DNA from 2 places in the Streptomyces sp. NPDC086777 genome. Region 2 is predicted to be linked to the other one. Evidence: riboswitches for the same ligand, from Rfam matches in the RefSeq annotation. Region 2 holds a riboswitch; the other holds the start of a gene.
The links. Region 2 has a riboswitch for thiamine pyrophosphate ahead of thiC (phosphomethylpyrimidine synthase ThiC). Riboswitches for the same ligand answer to the same signal wherever they lie in the genome.

Region 1: linked by a shared signal. The riboswitch ahead of AB0472_RS30545 (thiamine ABC transporter substrate-binding protein) and the one ahead of thiC (phosphomethylpyrimidine synthase ThiC) in region 2 are both predicted to bind thiamine pyrophosphate.

Annotation. Positions count from the first base shown of each region.
Region 1 is NZ_JBFBJI010000025.1:68,472-76,200, forward strand. Features, by position in the region: gene AB0472_RS30535 (ABC transporter ATP-binding protein) at 1-677, opposite strand, end outside; gene AB0472_RS30540 (iron ABC transporter permease) at 677-2,275, opposite strand; gene AB0472_RS30545 (thiamine ABC transporter substrate-binding protein) at 2,320-3,390, opposite strand; TPP riboswitch at 3,463-3,570, opposite strand; gene rlmN (23S rRNA (adenine(2503)-C(2))-methyltransferase RlmN) at 3,595-4,701, opposite strand; gene AB0472_RS30555 (VOC family protein) at 4,788-5,576, opposite strand; gene AB0472_RS30560 (cytochrome P450) at 5,624-6,868, opposite strand; gene AB0472_RS30565 (phosphatidate cytidylyltransferase) at 7,071-7,729, opposite strand, start outside.
Region 2 is NZ_JBFBJI010000003.1:201,304-209,032, forward strand. Features, by position in the region: gene AB0472_RS05865 (metallophosphoesterase) at 1-281, shown strand, start outside; gene AB0472_RS05870 (hypothetical protein) at 463-1,332, shown strand; partial or broken gene AB0472_RS05875 (thiamine biosynthesis protein ThiC) at 1,425-1,556, opposite strand; gene AB0472_RS05880 (winged helix-turn-helix domain-containing protein) at 1,674-2,213, shown strand; partial or broken gene AB0472_RS05885 (transposase) at 2,210-2,736, shown strand; gene AB0472_RS05890 (hypothetical protein) at 2,928-3,290, shown strand; gene thiC (phosphomethylpyrimidine synthase ThiC) at 3,491-5,314, opposite strand; TPP riboswitch at 5,307-5,484, opposite strand; gene AB0472_RS05900 (YibE/F family protein) at 5,556-7,163, shown strand; gene AB0472_RS05905 (SsgA family sporulation/cell division regulator) at 7,345-7,729, opposite strand, start outside.

The sequences.
Region 1 (7,729 bases), on a different contig from region 2:
GCGGGCCGCTGCCAGACGTCGAGAGGCGTGCCGGACTGGGCGATCCGCCCGTCCCGCATCACCACCACCCGGTCGGCCAGCGCGAACGCCTCGCCCTGGTCGTGCGTCACCGCGAGCACGGTCGTCCCCAACCGGCCGAACAGCTCCCGCAGTTCGACGACCAGCCGCTCCCGCAGCGAGCGGTCGAGCTGGCCCAGCGGTTCGTCCAGCATCAGCAGCCGGGGCCGGGGCGCAAGAGCCCGCGCCAGCGCCACCCGCTGCTGCTCACCGCCGGAGAGCCCGGCGACGGCCCGCCCGGCCGCCCCCGGCAGCCCCACCAGTTCCAGCAACTCGGTGACCCGCTCGGCCTGTTGCGCTCGGCCGGCGCCGCGCATCCGCAGCCCGAAGGCCACGTTCCCGCCCACGTCCCGCTGCGGGAACAGCTGGTGGTCCTGGAACATCAGCCCGACGCCCCGCCGGTGCGCCGGCACCCGCGCCTGGTCGTGGCCGTCGAGCAGCACCCGCCCCGAGCCGAGCGGCTGCAGCCCCGCCACCGCCCGCAGCAGCGTGGACTTGCCGCTCCCGCTCGGCCCCAGCACGCACACCACCTCGTGCTCGGCGACCTCCAGGCCGACGGCGTCGAGCACGGCCCGCCCGCCGAACCGCACGGTGGCCTGCTCCAGTTCGAGAAGCGGCATCAGAACTCCCCCGTCCGGTCGGTCCGCAGCCGCTCCAGGACCAGCAGGGCCACCGCGCACACCACCATCAGAATCGTGGAAAGGGCCATCGCCTGGCCGTAGTTGAGATCACCGGGGCGGGAAAGCAGCCGGGCCACGGCGACCGGCAGGGTCGGGTTGTCCGGCCGCGCGATGAACACCGTCGCCCCGAACTCCCCCAGCGACACCGCGAACGCGAAGCCCGCCGCGATCGCCAGCGCCCGCCGCACCAGGGGCAGGTCGACCTCCCGCCACACCCGCCAGGGCGAGGCCCCGAGCACGGCCGCCGCCTCCCGCAGCCGCTCGTCCACCGCCCGCAGCACGGGCAGCATGGTCCGGACGACGAAGGGCACGCCCACCAGCGCCTGCGCGAGCGGGACGAGGATCCAGGACTGGCGCAGGTCCAGCGGCGGCTTGTCGAGCGCGATCAGGAACCCGAAGCCGACGGTCACCGCGGACACCCCGAGCGGCAGCATCAGCAGCGCGTCGAACCCCCGTACCAGGCGCCCCGCGTCCCGCCGGGCCAGCGCGGCGGCGGCGAGAGCGCCGATCACCAGGGCGATCGCGGTGGCTGCGACCGCGTACTGCAGCGAGTTGACGACCGACTCGATCGGCGCGACCAGGAAGGTCCCGCCGTCGGCGTCGCCCAGCGCCCGGTAGTACCCGAACCCGCCGTCCAGTGACCGCTGTACCAGCACGGCCAGCGGCAGCACGAGGAGCACGGCGATGGTGGCGAGCACCCCGCCGAGCAGCGCCCACTGCCCGGCCCCGCGCGGCCGGCGTGCCGTCACCGCCGGGTCCACCAGCCGCAGCGCGCTCTCCCGCCGCCGTACCGTCCACGCGTGCACCGCGAGGATCGCGCCGACCGCGGCGAACTGCACGAGGGTGAGGACGGCGGCCGTGGAGAGGTCGAAGATCTCGGAGGTCTGCCGGTAGATCTCCACCTCGAGGGTGGAGAACGTCGGCCCGCCGAGGATCTGCACCACACCGAAGGAGGTGAAGGTGAACAGGAAGACCATCAGCGCGGCGGCGGCCACGGCGGGCGCGAGCGCGGGCAGCGTGACCCTCCGCCAGGCGGCCGACGGTGAGCCGCCGAGCATCCGGGCGGCTTCCTCCTGCCGCGGGTCCAGCTGGGCCCACAGCCCGCCCACGGTCCGTACGACGACCGCGTAGTTGAAGAAGACGTGCGCCAGCAGGATGGCCCAGACGGTGGTGTCGAGCCGTACGCCCCACAGCTCGTCCAGCAGGCCGCCCCGCCCGACGAGCGCGAGGAACGCGGTCCCCACCACCACCGTCGGCAGCACGAAGGGGACCGTCACCACGGCCCGCAGCACGTGCCTGCCCGGGAAGTCGAGGCGGGCGAAGACGTAGGCGGCGGGCAGTGCGGCCAGCAGGGTGAGCGCGGTGGAGGCGAGCGCCTGCCAGGTGGTGAACCAGAGCACGTGCCGGATGTCGGACTGGCCGACGACGTCAGCGATCCGCCCGAACCGCCACACCCCGTCGACCCTCAGCCCGCGCGTGACGATCGCCGCGACCGGCCAGGCGAAGAAGACGGCGAAGAACGCGACCGGCACGAGCATCAGCCCGAGCCGCGCCGCGCTCCCCGAACGGCCCTTGTGCGGGGCTACTTCAGTACGAGTGACGTCCACGTCTTGACCCACTGGTCACGGTTGGCGGCGATCTTGTCGGGCGCCATGGTCTCGGGGTTCTGGGCGGCGGGCCCGTACTTCGTGAACTCGGCGGGCACGCTCGCGCCCTTGACCACCGGGTACACGAACATGTTCAGCGGCATGTCCTCCTGGAACTTCCTGGAGACCAGGAAGTCGATGAGCGCCTTGCCGCCCTTGGTGTTCCCCGCGTTGCTCAGCAGACCGGCGAACTCGATCTGCCGGAAGCAGGTGCCGGTCGCCACCCCGGTGGGCGCGGTGCTCGGCTTCGGGTCGGCGTAGATGACCTCGGCGGGCGGCGAGGAGGCGTACGACACCACGAGCGGCCGGTCGCCCTTCGCCTTCTTCCCGCCGGCCGAGCCGGAGAACTCCTCGTTGTAGGCCTGCTCCCAGCCGTCGACGACCTTGACGCCGTTGGCCTTCAGCTTCTTCCAGTAGTCCTGCCACCCGCTGTCCCCGTACCGGGCGGCGGACCCGAGCAGGAACCCGAGCCCCGGCGAGGAGGTGGCCGCGTTCTCGGTGACGAGGAGGTTCTTGTACTGCGGCTTGACGAGGTCGGCGTAGGACGACGGCGGGGTCAGCTTGTGCCTGCTGAAGTACGCCTTGTCGTAGTTGACGCAGATGTCGCCGTAGTCAATGGGCGTGACCCGGTGCTTGTCCGCGTCGAGCTGGTAGGCCGTGCCGACCGTGCCGAGGCCCTTCGCCGCGTACGGCTGGAAGAGGCCGTTGTCGAGGGCCCGGGAGAGCAGGGTGTTGTCGACGCCGAAGAAGACGTCGCCCTGCGGGTTGTCCTTGGTCAGGATCGCCTTGTTGACGGCCTGCCCGGCGTCTCCGTCCTTGAGGACCCTGACCTGGTAGCCGGACTCCTTCTCGAAGTCCTGGAGCACGTTCTTGGAGACGGCCCACGAGTCGTGGCTGACGAGGGTGACGGTCCTGGAGTCGGCCTCGGAACCCGACGACGACGAACACGCGGACAGCGTGACGAGGCCGAGCCCGACGGCCGCGGCCAAGAAGGTCCTGGTGTGCACTGGTTCTTTCCTCCTGGGGTGGACCAGGAAGAGACGCGGCCCTGCCCGCGGTGTGCGGGCAGGGCGCAACAGCTTGAGTGATGACCGAACTTCCTACCCAGAATGACCTGGGCGAGGTTCAGAGGGTCTGCGGCCCGGTTGCCGCACTCTCAGCGCTGTGGCGCTCCCCTGTCGGAATATGAAGATGTACCTACGGACCTCAGATTACCGCTCGGTGGCCGCGAGCTGACCACAGGCTCCGTCGATCTCCTGCCCACGGGTGTCCCGGACGGTCACCGGCACACCGTGCGCCTCGATCGCCTCGACGAACGCCTTCTCGTCCTCCGGCCGCGACGCGGTCCACTTCGAACCCGGCGTCGGGTTCAGCGGGATGAGGTTGACGTGCACGGGCTTGCCCTTGAGCAGGCGGCCCAGCCGGTCCCCCCGCCAGGCCTGGTCGTTGATGTCACGGATGAGGGCGTACTCGATGCTGAGGCGCCGGCCGCTCTTCTCGACGTACTCGAACCCGGCGTCGAGGACCTCGCGTACCTTCCACCGCGTGTTCACGGGGACGAGGGTGTCGCGCAGTTCGTCGTCGGGGGCGTGCAGCGAGATCGCCAGCCGGCACTTGAAGCCCTCGTCGGCGAACCGGTGGATGGCCGGGACCAGTCCGACGGTCGAGACGGTGATCCCGCGCTGCGAGAGGCCGAGCCCGTCCGGGGCGGGGTCGGTGAGCGCCCTGATCGCGCCGACCACCCGCTTGTAGTTGGCGAGCGGCTCGCCCATCCCCATGAAGACGATGTTGGACAGCCGCGCGGGTCCGCCGGGGACCTCCCCGTCGCGGAGCGCCCGCATCCCGTCCACGATCTGGTGGACGATCTCGGCGGTCGACAGGTTCCGGTCCAGACCCGCCTGCCCGGTCGCGCAGAACGGGCAGTTCATCCCGCACCCCGCCTGCGAGCTGATACACATGGTCACGCGGTCCGGGTACCGCATCAGCACCGACTCGACGAGCGTGCCGTCGAACAGCCGCCACAGCGTCTTGCGCGTGGTCCCCTCGTCGGTCGACAGATGCCGTACGACCGTCATCAGCTCGGGGAACAGCGCCTCCCGCAGCTTGTCCCGCGACCCCGCCGGGATGTCGGTCCACTGCTCGGGGTCGTGCGCGTACCGCGCGAAGTAGTGCTGCGAGAGCTGCTTGGCACGGAACGGCTTCTCCCCGACCTCGGCCACCGCGTCCTTGCGCTCGGCGGGCGAGAGATCGGCGAGATGCCGCGGCGGCTTCTTGGCACCGCGCGGCGCGACGAAAGTGAGTTCTCCGGGTTTAGGCATGGCCCTATCAGTGTCGCAGATCAACTGAGGTGGCCTGCGACCGAGGAATCCGGCGGGGGTCAGGAGGGGGCGAGGGGCCCGGGGGCTCAGCGTCCTGCCGTCGTGATGATGGCGAAGAGGGCGCCCAGGGGGTCGAGGAACATGGCGAAGCGGCCGATGCCGGGGGCCTCGGTGACCGGGATGAGGACGGTGGCGCCGGACTCGGTGGCGCCGGCGAACGTGGCGTCGCAGTCGGTCACCTCGAAGTACGGATGCCATTCCGGGGTCGATCCGGCGTCGAGGTTGGCCTGGGGCAGCTGCATCAGGCCGCCGTGGGCCGCCGCCGGGCCGCCGCCGGCCGGGGTGAGGATCGTGTAGGTGAGTCCCGGGCCCATCGGCACGTCCCGGGTCTGCCAGGAGAAGACCGACCCGTAGAACGCCTTCGCCGCGTTCGCGTCGGTGGTGTAGAGCTCCGTCCTCGCCAGGCTGCCGGGCACCGCGACGCGGTCCAGGCCCTGGGTCCCGCCCGGCTGCCAGACGGCGAAGTCCGCGCCGGCGGGATCGACGAAGGCGGCCGCCCGCCCGAAGGCGAAGACGTCCGCCGGGGCGATCCGGACGCTGCCGCCCGCCTGCTCCACGGCCTTGGCGGTGGCCTCGGCGTCCGGGGTGTGGAAGTACACCCGCCAGGACGCGCCGGCGCCCTCCCCGGTGAGCGGGGCGAGCCCGGCCACCGTCCCGCCGTCCTGCTCGAAGAAGCCGTAGCCGCCCGCCTCGGGGCCGGCGGACCGGTGCTGCCAGCCGAGGACGGCCGAGTAGAAGGCGGCGCTCGCGTCGGTGTCCGGGGTGCCCAGGTCCAGCCAGTTCGGGGCGCCGGGGGCGTAGGTGGTCGTCAGCATGGCGGGGTCCTCCTCGGGCCTCGACCGTCCTTGCCGGCCCGCGCCGGTCACCAGGTCACAGGCAGCGTACGCGGTCCGCGGATCAGGCCCTGGCGCTGGAACTCGACCTCCTCCGGCGGAACGGCCAGCCGGATGCCGGGAAAACGGGCGAGGACCGATCCGATCATGGTCTCGGCCTCCATACGGGCCATGATCGCGGCCATGCAGTGGTGGGGTCCGTGACCGAAGGCCAGGTGGGGGCCGCCCGCGCGGTCGAAGTCCAGGGCGTCGGGGTCGTCGAAGACCGCGGGGTCGCGGTTGGCGGCGACGTAGGCGTTGTAGACGACGTCACCGGCCCGGATCAGCCGGCCGCCGACCTCGACGTCCTCGACGGCGACCCGCGGGATGCCGACGCCGTTGCGGTGCGGGACGTAGCGGAACAGCTCGTCCACCGCCCTGGGGAGCAGCTCCGGCTCGCGGCGCAGCCGGGCCAGCTGCTCGGGGTGGGTGAGCAGCGCGTACATCATCGAGCCGCTGTTGTTGCGGACCGCGTGGCCGCCGCTGACCTGGATGGCGGTGGCCAGGGAGATCGCCTCGTCGTCGCTGATCTCGCCGTCCGCGGTCGCCCGGGCCAGCACCCCGGCGAGGTCCTCGCGGGGCTCCCCGCGCCGGCTCCGCAGCAGTTCGGCGATCCGGGCCCGGGTGGTCCGGGCGGCCTCCCGGGCGCGCTCCTCGGCGTCGGCCCCGGCGGAGAGCAGCGCCTCGCCGGTCGCCGCCCAGCGGTGCCAGTCCTTCTCGTCGACGCCGAGGAAGTCACGGATCACCGCGATCGGGAAGGGGCCGTGCAGATGCTCCATGAGGTCGGCGGGCGGGCCCGCGGCCGCCATGGTGTCGAGGAGTTCGGCGGCCCTGCGCTCCGCCATCGGCCGCAGCCGCTGCATGGCCCGCCCGGTGAAGGCACGGGCGACGACCCGGCGCAGCCGGTTGTGCCCGGGCGGGTCGATGTACTGCAGGCCGGACGTCTGGGAGGCCACGGGCGCCGGGCGCATGCTGGTGATGTCACGGCCGACGACCGCCTCCCGCGAGAAGCGCGGGTCGGAGGTGACGAAGCGGACGTCCTCGTACCGGGTGACCAGCCAGGCCTCGCCCTCGCCGTACGCGAGTCTGATCCGGGTGACCGGCTCCTCGCGCATCACCTCGTCCAGGAACGGGTCCGGGTCGAGCGCGGGCAGATCGCCGACCGGCCAGAACCGCACCGGCGGCGGAGGCGGGATTGGCGACGGGGCGGCGGGCGGGGCCGGGTCGAGGGGCATGGGCACACTCCCTGCGCGTCGGAGGAGTCGGCGTCCTCACGGGAAGTCTGCCTCCCGCCGGAACGGCCCTGCGATTTCTGCTGCGTCATCCGGGGCCGACATGCCACCGGGCCCCCGCCCTGCGAAGGACGGGGGCCCGGCTACGACAGTGGTACGCCGCACGCTGCCGACGGTTCTGTGGATCGGCGGGCGTCGGGCCCGGTCAGCCGCTGCCGACGAACAGCACCATCAGCAGCCACACCACCGGAGCCGTGGGCAGCAGGGAGTCCAGCCGGTCCATGATGCCGCCGTGGCCCGGCAGCAGCGTGCCCATGTCCTTGATGCCCAGGTCCCGCTTGATCATGGACTCGCCGAGGTCGCCGAGCGTGGCGCTGGCCGCGACCGCGAGGCCCAGCAGCAGGCCCTGCCACCAGGTGCCGTCGTCGATCAGGAACTGCATGCACAGCGCGCCCGCGACCATCGCGAACAGCACCGCGCCGACCAGGCCCTCGCGGGTCTTGCCGGGGCTGATGCGCGGCGCGAGCTTGTGGGTGCCGAAGCGCCAGCCGACCGCGTAGGCGCCGGTGTCGCTGACCACCGTGAGGAGCAGGAAGGTCAGCACCCGGAAGGGGCCGTCCTTCGCGGTGAGCATCATCGCGACGAAGGTCGCCAGGAACGGGACGTAGAAGGCCGCGAAGAGTCCCGCCGTGACGTCCCTGAGATAGCCCTCCGGCGGTTCCGTCATCCGCCAGACCAGGACCGCGAGACCGGTGAGTGCGAGAGCGACCCACGCGCCCTCCGCGCCCCGGGCGTAGCCGGCGACCACCATCGCGGCGCCGCCCAGCGCCAGCGGGACCAGGGGTGCCTTGATGCCCTTGCGCT
Region 2 (7,729 bases):
ACCTCTTCCGCAAGTTCACCAAGCGCTTCTCCTTCCGCGACGAGGGGGGTGCAGACGCCGTCCGTTCCCTTCTCGATACGTACGGCGGTACCCGCATCGTTCACGGACACAGCCCTATTCCCTATCTGCTGGGCGAAGTCGGCTCCGAGGAGGGCGAAGAGGGCACCGGCCCGGTTGTGGAAGGGCCGCACGTCTACGCGGACGGGCTCGCCATCGCCATGGACGGCGGCGTGACCATGGCCGGAAAGCTGCTGGTGAGGCAACTCCCGCTGAACAACTGAGCGTTGTCCGGGCGGTTTCATCCCCGCGCTGTCACACACGGGCCACCCCCAATTTCCGGCAACCCCCTGTCACCGCGTGCCGTAACGGCTCTACCATCGGTTTATCCGTAGCAGGCTCCCCTCCGTTTCTGCCCGACGGCTCGCCGGCGTGCGAGCCACCAGCCCTACGGAGCATCGGGGGATGCACATGAACAGCGTTCCGCAGCACCTGCACAGCGAGGACCGCCAGGAATACGAGCGGATCCTCGACGAGGCGCTGCGCTCCGCCCCGTACCGTCCCGAACTGGCCGGCATAGGCCGGCACCTGAACACCGAACAGCTGCGCACCATGGCGCTCAACGCCACCGCACTGATCACGGCGGCCGCGGCGACCGAGTACCAGCACTACGTGAAGGTCCGCGAGGAACTGCGCAATCCGGCGCGGTCCACCCCGGCCGCCGTCCAGGACTCCGGCTCCGCAGAGCCGGGCGCCGGCGGCGCGATGGGGCTCGCCACCACCCTCGGCGAGGCCGCCGAGACCACTGGAGCGGGAGGCTTCGCCCTCGCTCTGGTCCTGGCGCCGGTGCTCGCCGGCACCGCCGCCGCGATCTTCCTCCTCGTCGGATACGTCCTGAAGATGCTGGACCCGGCCCCGGCGTTCGCCCAGACCATGCTCACCGCGGGCTGGGTGTTCGGCGTCGTGACCGCGGCCGCCATCCTCATGGCCGGCGCGGGACTGCTGCTCACCGCACTGCGCAACAGCCCCTCGCTGGAGGCCGGAGCCTACGGCGAACCCGGCGGGGAGGTGGCCAAGGCCCGGGAGGCCTGGCGGGACGCTGTGCTGGAGCGGGGCGTCCTGCCCTTCCTGCGGGAAGCGCTGGCCGCCGACTCCGGCACGGCCGGACTGCGCCGCACCGCCCCGTCGGGCCCGGCGGGCCGGATGCCGCGTCTCGGTTACGACCGCCCCGGCTTCAGCACCGACGACGGCGCCGCACCCGCCCCCCGCCCGAGCTTCACCAGCCCGGACTACACCAGCCCGGACTTCGGAGGCCCGGAACACCAGCCGGAATAACCCGGCTTGCGCCCCCGGCCAGGGGGCGCAGGCCGGACACCCGGCCCACTCGAGCCTGTTTCCCGACCCCCCGCGCACGCACGGGCCCCCCGTCAGTCCGTGACCGGCATATACACCCGGTTCCCCGCGGCCGCGAACTCCTTGGACTTCTGCGCCATACCCGCCTCCACCTCGGCCCGACTGCCGCCGTGTTCACGCCGGATGTCCTGAGAGATCTTCATCGAGTAGAGCATTACTAAAGCACGCACATACGCTTCAGTCGTCTGACCAGCCGTTACTGACCTTCAGAGCGTGGTGTCGGTGGGGCTGACGGGTCATGATCCCTGCGGTACGCCAAGTGCATGAGGTATGCGCAAGGGGGCGGGCTGACCGACGAACGGCGGGCCTTTCGTGAGAAGTTGCGGCTGGAGGCGGCTGAGCGCTTCCAGCAGGGCGACGAGAACGCGGTCATCGCTCACGACCTGCGGGTCAGCGTCCGGTCGGTACAGCGGTGGCGCAGGGCCTGGTCGCAGGAGGGGCCGAGAGCCCTGGCCTCGAAGGGGCCGGCGTCCTTGCCGTTGCTCAGCGACGAACTCTTCGCCGTCCTTGAGCGGGAGCTGTTCAAGGGACCGGTCACGCATGGCTGGCCGGACCAGACCTGGACGCTGTCGCGGATCAAGGCCCTGATCGGGCGCCGGTTCCACAAGAGCTACACCGTCCAGGGTGTCGCCGCGCTGCTCAGACGGCATGGCTGGACCTGCCGGGTTCCCGCCCGCCGTGCCATCGAGCGAGACGGGGCGGCCGTGACCGGCTGGATGAAGGAGACCTGGCCCCAGGTGGAAGGACCGTGGCGGCGCTCGACGCCTGGCTCGTCTTCGAGGACGAAGCCGGATTTTCGATGACGCCGCCAACCACCCGCACCTGGTCCCGCCGCGGCCACACCCCGTAGTCCGCGTCCGGGGCCGTTCCCGTCGCCGCTTATCGGTGGCCGCCCTGGCCCGCTACAAGACCGGTGAACCTTCGCGGCTTATCTACCGTCCCTGCCCGGACGCCCGGCCCGACGGGCGCAAAAGCTTCTCCTGGAAGGACTACCGCGACTTGATCCAGACCGCCCACCAGCAGCTGGGCGGTCCGATCGTGCTGGTCTGGGACAACCTCAACACCCACCTCACCGCCGGCATGCGGCGCTACATCGCCGACCGCGACTGGCTCACCGTCTTCCAATTGCCGCCCTACGCACCCGACCTCAACCCGGTCGAGAGCATCTGGTCCGTCCTGCGACGCACCACCACGGCCAACCGCGCCTTCGCCGACCCCGATGACCTGATCACTGCCGTCCGGCGCGGATTACGCCAGCTCCAGTACCGTCCCAATGTCCTCGACGGCTGCCTCACCGGCACCGGTCTCCGACGCCAGCCACCGTGACGACATCACGCATTCAAGGTCAGTAGGACGGATCTAGGACGGACCTAGGACAGCAGCTCTTAGCCTCGATCTTGCACAAGACCCCGCGGAACGGGGGCTGGAGGGCAGGCCGGGGCAGGACGGCACGACTCGGACCACCGCGATCACCGGCCTGGGATCGCGGCCACCGCAAGGCACAGGAGATGATCTTGATGATTCGCAGGAAACTCTCGGCCATAGCCCTCACCGGCGGCATCCTGGCCGGCGGTGTGGCGATGGCCACGCCGGCCAGCGCCATCGGCCCCACCGCGTGCCCCACCCAGAACAGCAGCTTCCCCATGAGCCACGGCCTGGAAGTCTGGACCTCGCACGGCAACTTCTGCTACGCGGGCACCCCCGGCAAGTGGAACGTCGACCAGAGTGGCGTCTACAGGGTCACGGCCGACTGGAACCACGGGGCCTTCAACACCAGCGTCGGCTCCTTCGACATCGGGCCGACCGGCGATCCGCGGGGCAACGCGGTCCTCTTCGACTCCTATGTCACCGTGTACAGCGTGACGATCCTCAACGGCTAGAGCGGGCCCTGGTGATGGCCTGAGGACGAGCCTGGCGCTGCCACGGGCAACGCCAGGCAGCCCCGCGACCTGATGCGCTACCCGCTCCCGGCTGCTTCCACCGTTGCGGCATCAGGCGTTCGGGGCCACCTTCGCGAGGCCGTCGATACCGACTTCGGCTCGTCAGGCAGATCGGGACGGTTCACCCTGATGAGCCGAAGTCAGTAGTCCGCCAACGGCAGGTACACCTGATGTCCTGCCTCTGCGAACTCCCGCGACTTCCGAAGCATCCCTTCCGTGATCTCCTCCTGAGTGGCCCCTTCCACGGCAGCGTTACCGAACCGAGATGTAATGGTTTTACTAATCTTCATCGAGCAGAACTTCGGCCCGCACATCGAGCAGAAGTGGGCCGTCTTCGCCGGCTCCGCCGGGAGCGTCTCGTCGTGGAACTCGCGGGCCGTGTCCGGGTCCAGGGCGAGGTTGAACTGGTCCTCCCACCGGAACTCGAAGCGGGCGTCGGACAACGCGTCGTCCCACTCCTGCGCGCCCGGGTGGCCCTTGGCGAGGTCGGCCGCGTGGGCCGCGATCTTGTAAGTGATGACGCCGGTCTTGACGTCGTCGCGGTTGGGCAGGCCCAGGTGCTCCTTGGGCGTGACGTAGCAGAGCATCGCCGTGCCCCACCAGGCGATCATCGCGGCACCGATGCCGGAGGTGATGTGGTCGTACGCCGGCGCGACGTCCGTGGTCAGCGGGCCGAGCGTATAGAACGGCGCTTCATCGCAGATCTCCTGCTGAAGGTCGATGTTCTCCTTGATCTTGTGCATCGGGACATGGCCCGGGCCTTCGATCATGGTCTGAACATGGAAACGCCTGGCGATCCGGTTGAGTTCCCCGAGCGTGCGCAACTCCGCGAACTGGGCCTCGTCGTTGGCGTCCGCGATGGAACCCGGGCGCAGCCCGTCGCCGAGGGAGTACGTGACGTCGTAGGCGGCGAGGATCTCGCAGAGTTCCTCGAAGTTCTCGTACAGGAACGACTCCTTGTGGTGCGCGAGGCACCAGGCCGCCATGATCGAGCCGCCGCGCGAGACGATGCCGGTCTTGCGGTTGGCGGTGAGCGGCACGTACGGCAGGCGGACGCCCGCGTGGACGGTCATGTAGTCCACGCCCTGCTCGGCCTGTTCGACGACCGTGTCCTTGTAGATCTCCCAGGTCAGTTCCTCGGCCCTGCCGTCGACCTTCTCCAGGGCCTGGTAGAGCGGCACCGTGCCGATGGGAACGGGGGAGTTGCGCAGCACCCACTCGCGGGTGGTGTGGATGTTGCGGCCGGTGGAGAGGTCCATGACCGTGTCGGCACCCCAGCGGGTCGCCCAGGTCATCTTCTCGACCTCCTCCTCGATGGAGGAGGTGACCGCGGAGTTGCCGATGTTGGCGTTGACCTTCACCAGGAACCGCTTGCCGATGATCATCGGCTCGATCTCCGGGTGGTTGACGTTGGCGGGCAGTACGGCCCTGCCCGCCGCGATCTCCTCACGGACCACCTCGGGAGAGACGTTCTCACGGATGGCCACGTACTCCATCTCCGGGGTGATCTCGCCCCGGCGGGCGTACGCGAGCTGCGTCACCGCCTCGCCTCCCCGGCCGCGGCGCGGCTGGCGCGGCCGGCCCGGGAAGACCGCGTCCAGGTTGCGCAGGCCCCCGCGCGGCGAGGTGTGCTTGATTCCGTCGTCCTCGGGACGGACGGGCCGGCCCGCGTACTCCTCGGTGTCGCCGCGGGCGACGATCCAGTTCTCCCGCAGCGGCGGCAGGCCCCTGCGGACGTCGGTCTCGACGAGCGGATCGGTGTACGGGCCCGAGGTGTCGTAGAGGGTGACCGACTGCCCGTTGGTGAGGTGCACCTGACGGACCGGCACCCGCAGGTCGGGGCGCGAGCCCTCGACATACCCCTTGTGCCAGCCGATGGACTTCCCGGCCTCCGGGGACGTTTCGCCCGTGACGGGCTGTTCGTCCTGGCTGAAGGCAGGCGTGCGTACGTCCTTGTTGGTCATGAGACCTACTCCCTACGCCGGCATTACCCGGTAACAGGTTCGGCGGTCGACGCAGCGGCTTCCGTCGGGCGGTGTTTCCCGTGAAACATCACTCGTTCCACGTGAAACATCGCGAATACGGAGGTCAGCGCCCTCTCAGCCCGGTGCTCCGAGCTCCCGCGTGTGCAAAGGTGCCTCCACGCTAGCGTCAATTCGGGCGCGGTGAACAGAGGGCCCCTACCGTTCTTGCGATGATCGGGCGGTGACCTCGACACAGCAGCACCCCTATCCGCCCCCCGACCCGCGGCGCGGCAACGGTGCGCCGCAGGGTGGCGGACCCGGCCACGGGGGCCGTGGTGCCGGTGACGGACACATCCACGGGCAGGGCCAGCAGTACGACCACGGGCAGGCCCTCGGTCAAGCTCACTCTCACGACGACGGCCAGGCCCACGGTCACGGCGAGACCCAGCACCGGTCGTCCCACGGCCACGCTCATGACCGTAGGGCCGCTCCTGGCGCCGACCACAGCGGCTCCGGGCCAGGCGGCGGTCACGGCCACGGGCACAGTCACAGCCACGGTCCGGCCGCACCCGTCTCCAAGCACCTGCGGAAGGTCATCGCGGCGATCCTCATCCCCTTCACCGCCGCGGTCGTGGTCGGCCTGGTGGTGCTGTGGCCCGGCGGTGCCCCGCCGCACGAGCGCACGGGTGTCGGCTTCGACCGCCAGACGCAGGCGGCGACGGTCACCAAGGTCGTCTCGGTCAGCTGCAAGTCGGTCAACGCCTCCGGAGGCGGCTCGACCGGCGACATCTCGACCTCGGACGGCACCTCCCCGAAGGAGGAGGACGCCACCTGCAAGAAGGCCACGGTCCGCGTCGACACCGGCAAGGACAAGGGCCGTACCTTCACCGAGATCGTGCAGCCCGACCAGTCGCGGCAGTTGCACGAGGGCGAGCAGGTGGTGGCCGCGTACGAGCCCTCCGCGCCCAAGGACCTGCAGTACTCGGTCACCGACGTGAACCGGAAGTTCCCGATGGCGTTGCTGGCCGGGATCTTCGCGCTCGCCGTCGTGGTGGTGGGCCGGCTGCGCGGCGTGATGGCGCTGGTCGCACTGGCCGTCAGCTTCCTGGTGCTGACCATGTTCATCCTGCCGGGGATCCTGCAGGGCTCGAATCCGCTGCTGATGGCGGTGGTCGGGTCGAGCGCCATCATGCTGATCGCCCTGTACATCTGCCACGGGCTGTCCGCGCGGACCTCGGTGGCGGTACTCGGCACGCTGGTCTCGCTGTGCCTGATCGGACTGCTCGGCTCGGAGTTCATCGACTGGGCCGCGCTCACCGGCAACACCGACGACAACACCGGCCTGATCCACGGCCTGTACCCGTCGATCGACATGAGCGGCCTCCTGCTGGCCGGTGTCATCATCGGTTCGCTGGGCGTGCTGGACGACGTGACGGTGACCCAGACCTCGGCCGTCTGGGAGCTGCACGAGGCCAACCCGACGATGGGCTGGCGCGGGCTGTACCGGGCGGGCATCCGGATCGGCCGCGACCACATCGCCTCCGTCGTCAACACCCTCGTGCTGGCCTACGCGGGCGCCGCGCTGCCCCTGCTGCTGCTCTTCTCGATCGCGCAGAGCAGTGTGGTCACGGTCGCCAACAGCGAGCTGGTGGCCGAGGAGATCGTACGCACCCTGGTCGGCTCGATCGGCCTGGTCGCCTCGGTACCGGTCACCACGCTGCTCGCGGCCCTGGTGGTGTCGGCCGACCGGCCGGGCGCCGAGACGGCCATGTCCACGGAGGCCGCCCCGGCCGGGGCGGCGGGGTCGGCCGCGGCACGCGGTGGGCGGGGGCGGCGCCGGAAGCGGTGAGGTGCGGTGGACGGCCCGGGAGGAGGCCGTCCACGAACTGGGGGCGCGAGCAGTGCGCCCGCGCGGTAGAGGAAGCGTCCCGGCACGGGCCGCGCAGCGACACCCATGAGCACGCAGAAGCGTTCCTGCGCATCCTCACGCGGCTACGGACGAGCCGCGCGCGGCTCCGTGCCATAACGCTTCAGCCGGTGCTCGGTTCCTCGGCCAGGATGCGGTCCAGGGCCTCGTCGAGGTGAGCGTCGAAGTCGGCGAGCGAACCCTCCTGGCCGAGCGGCACCAGCTTGTCCGTCCGGTCCAGGAAGGCCACCAGCGGGGGCGCGGAGGACCGGAACACCGCCTGGTCGCCGCCGACCTGAAGCCGGATCAGCACCTCGCCCAGCACCTCGGAGTCGGCGGGCGCGATGTGCACGTCGCCCTCCCCGCACGGCCGCCCCACCCCGTCGATCAGGAGCTCCCGGCCGAAGGCCCAGGTCACCGGAGCATCCCCGGGCAGATGGAAGGTGAGCCGGACGGCATAAGGATCACAGGTCTCGTAGCGCAACTCCACGGGGATGCGGAAGGAGAGC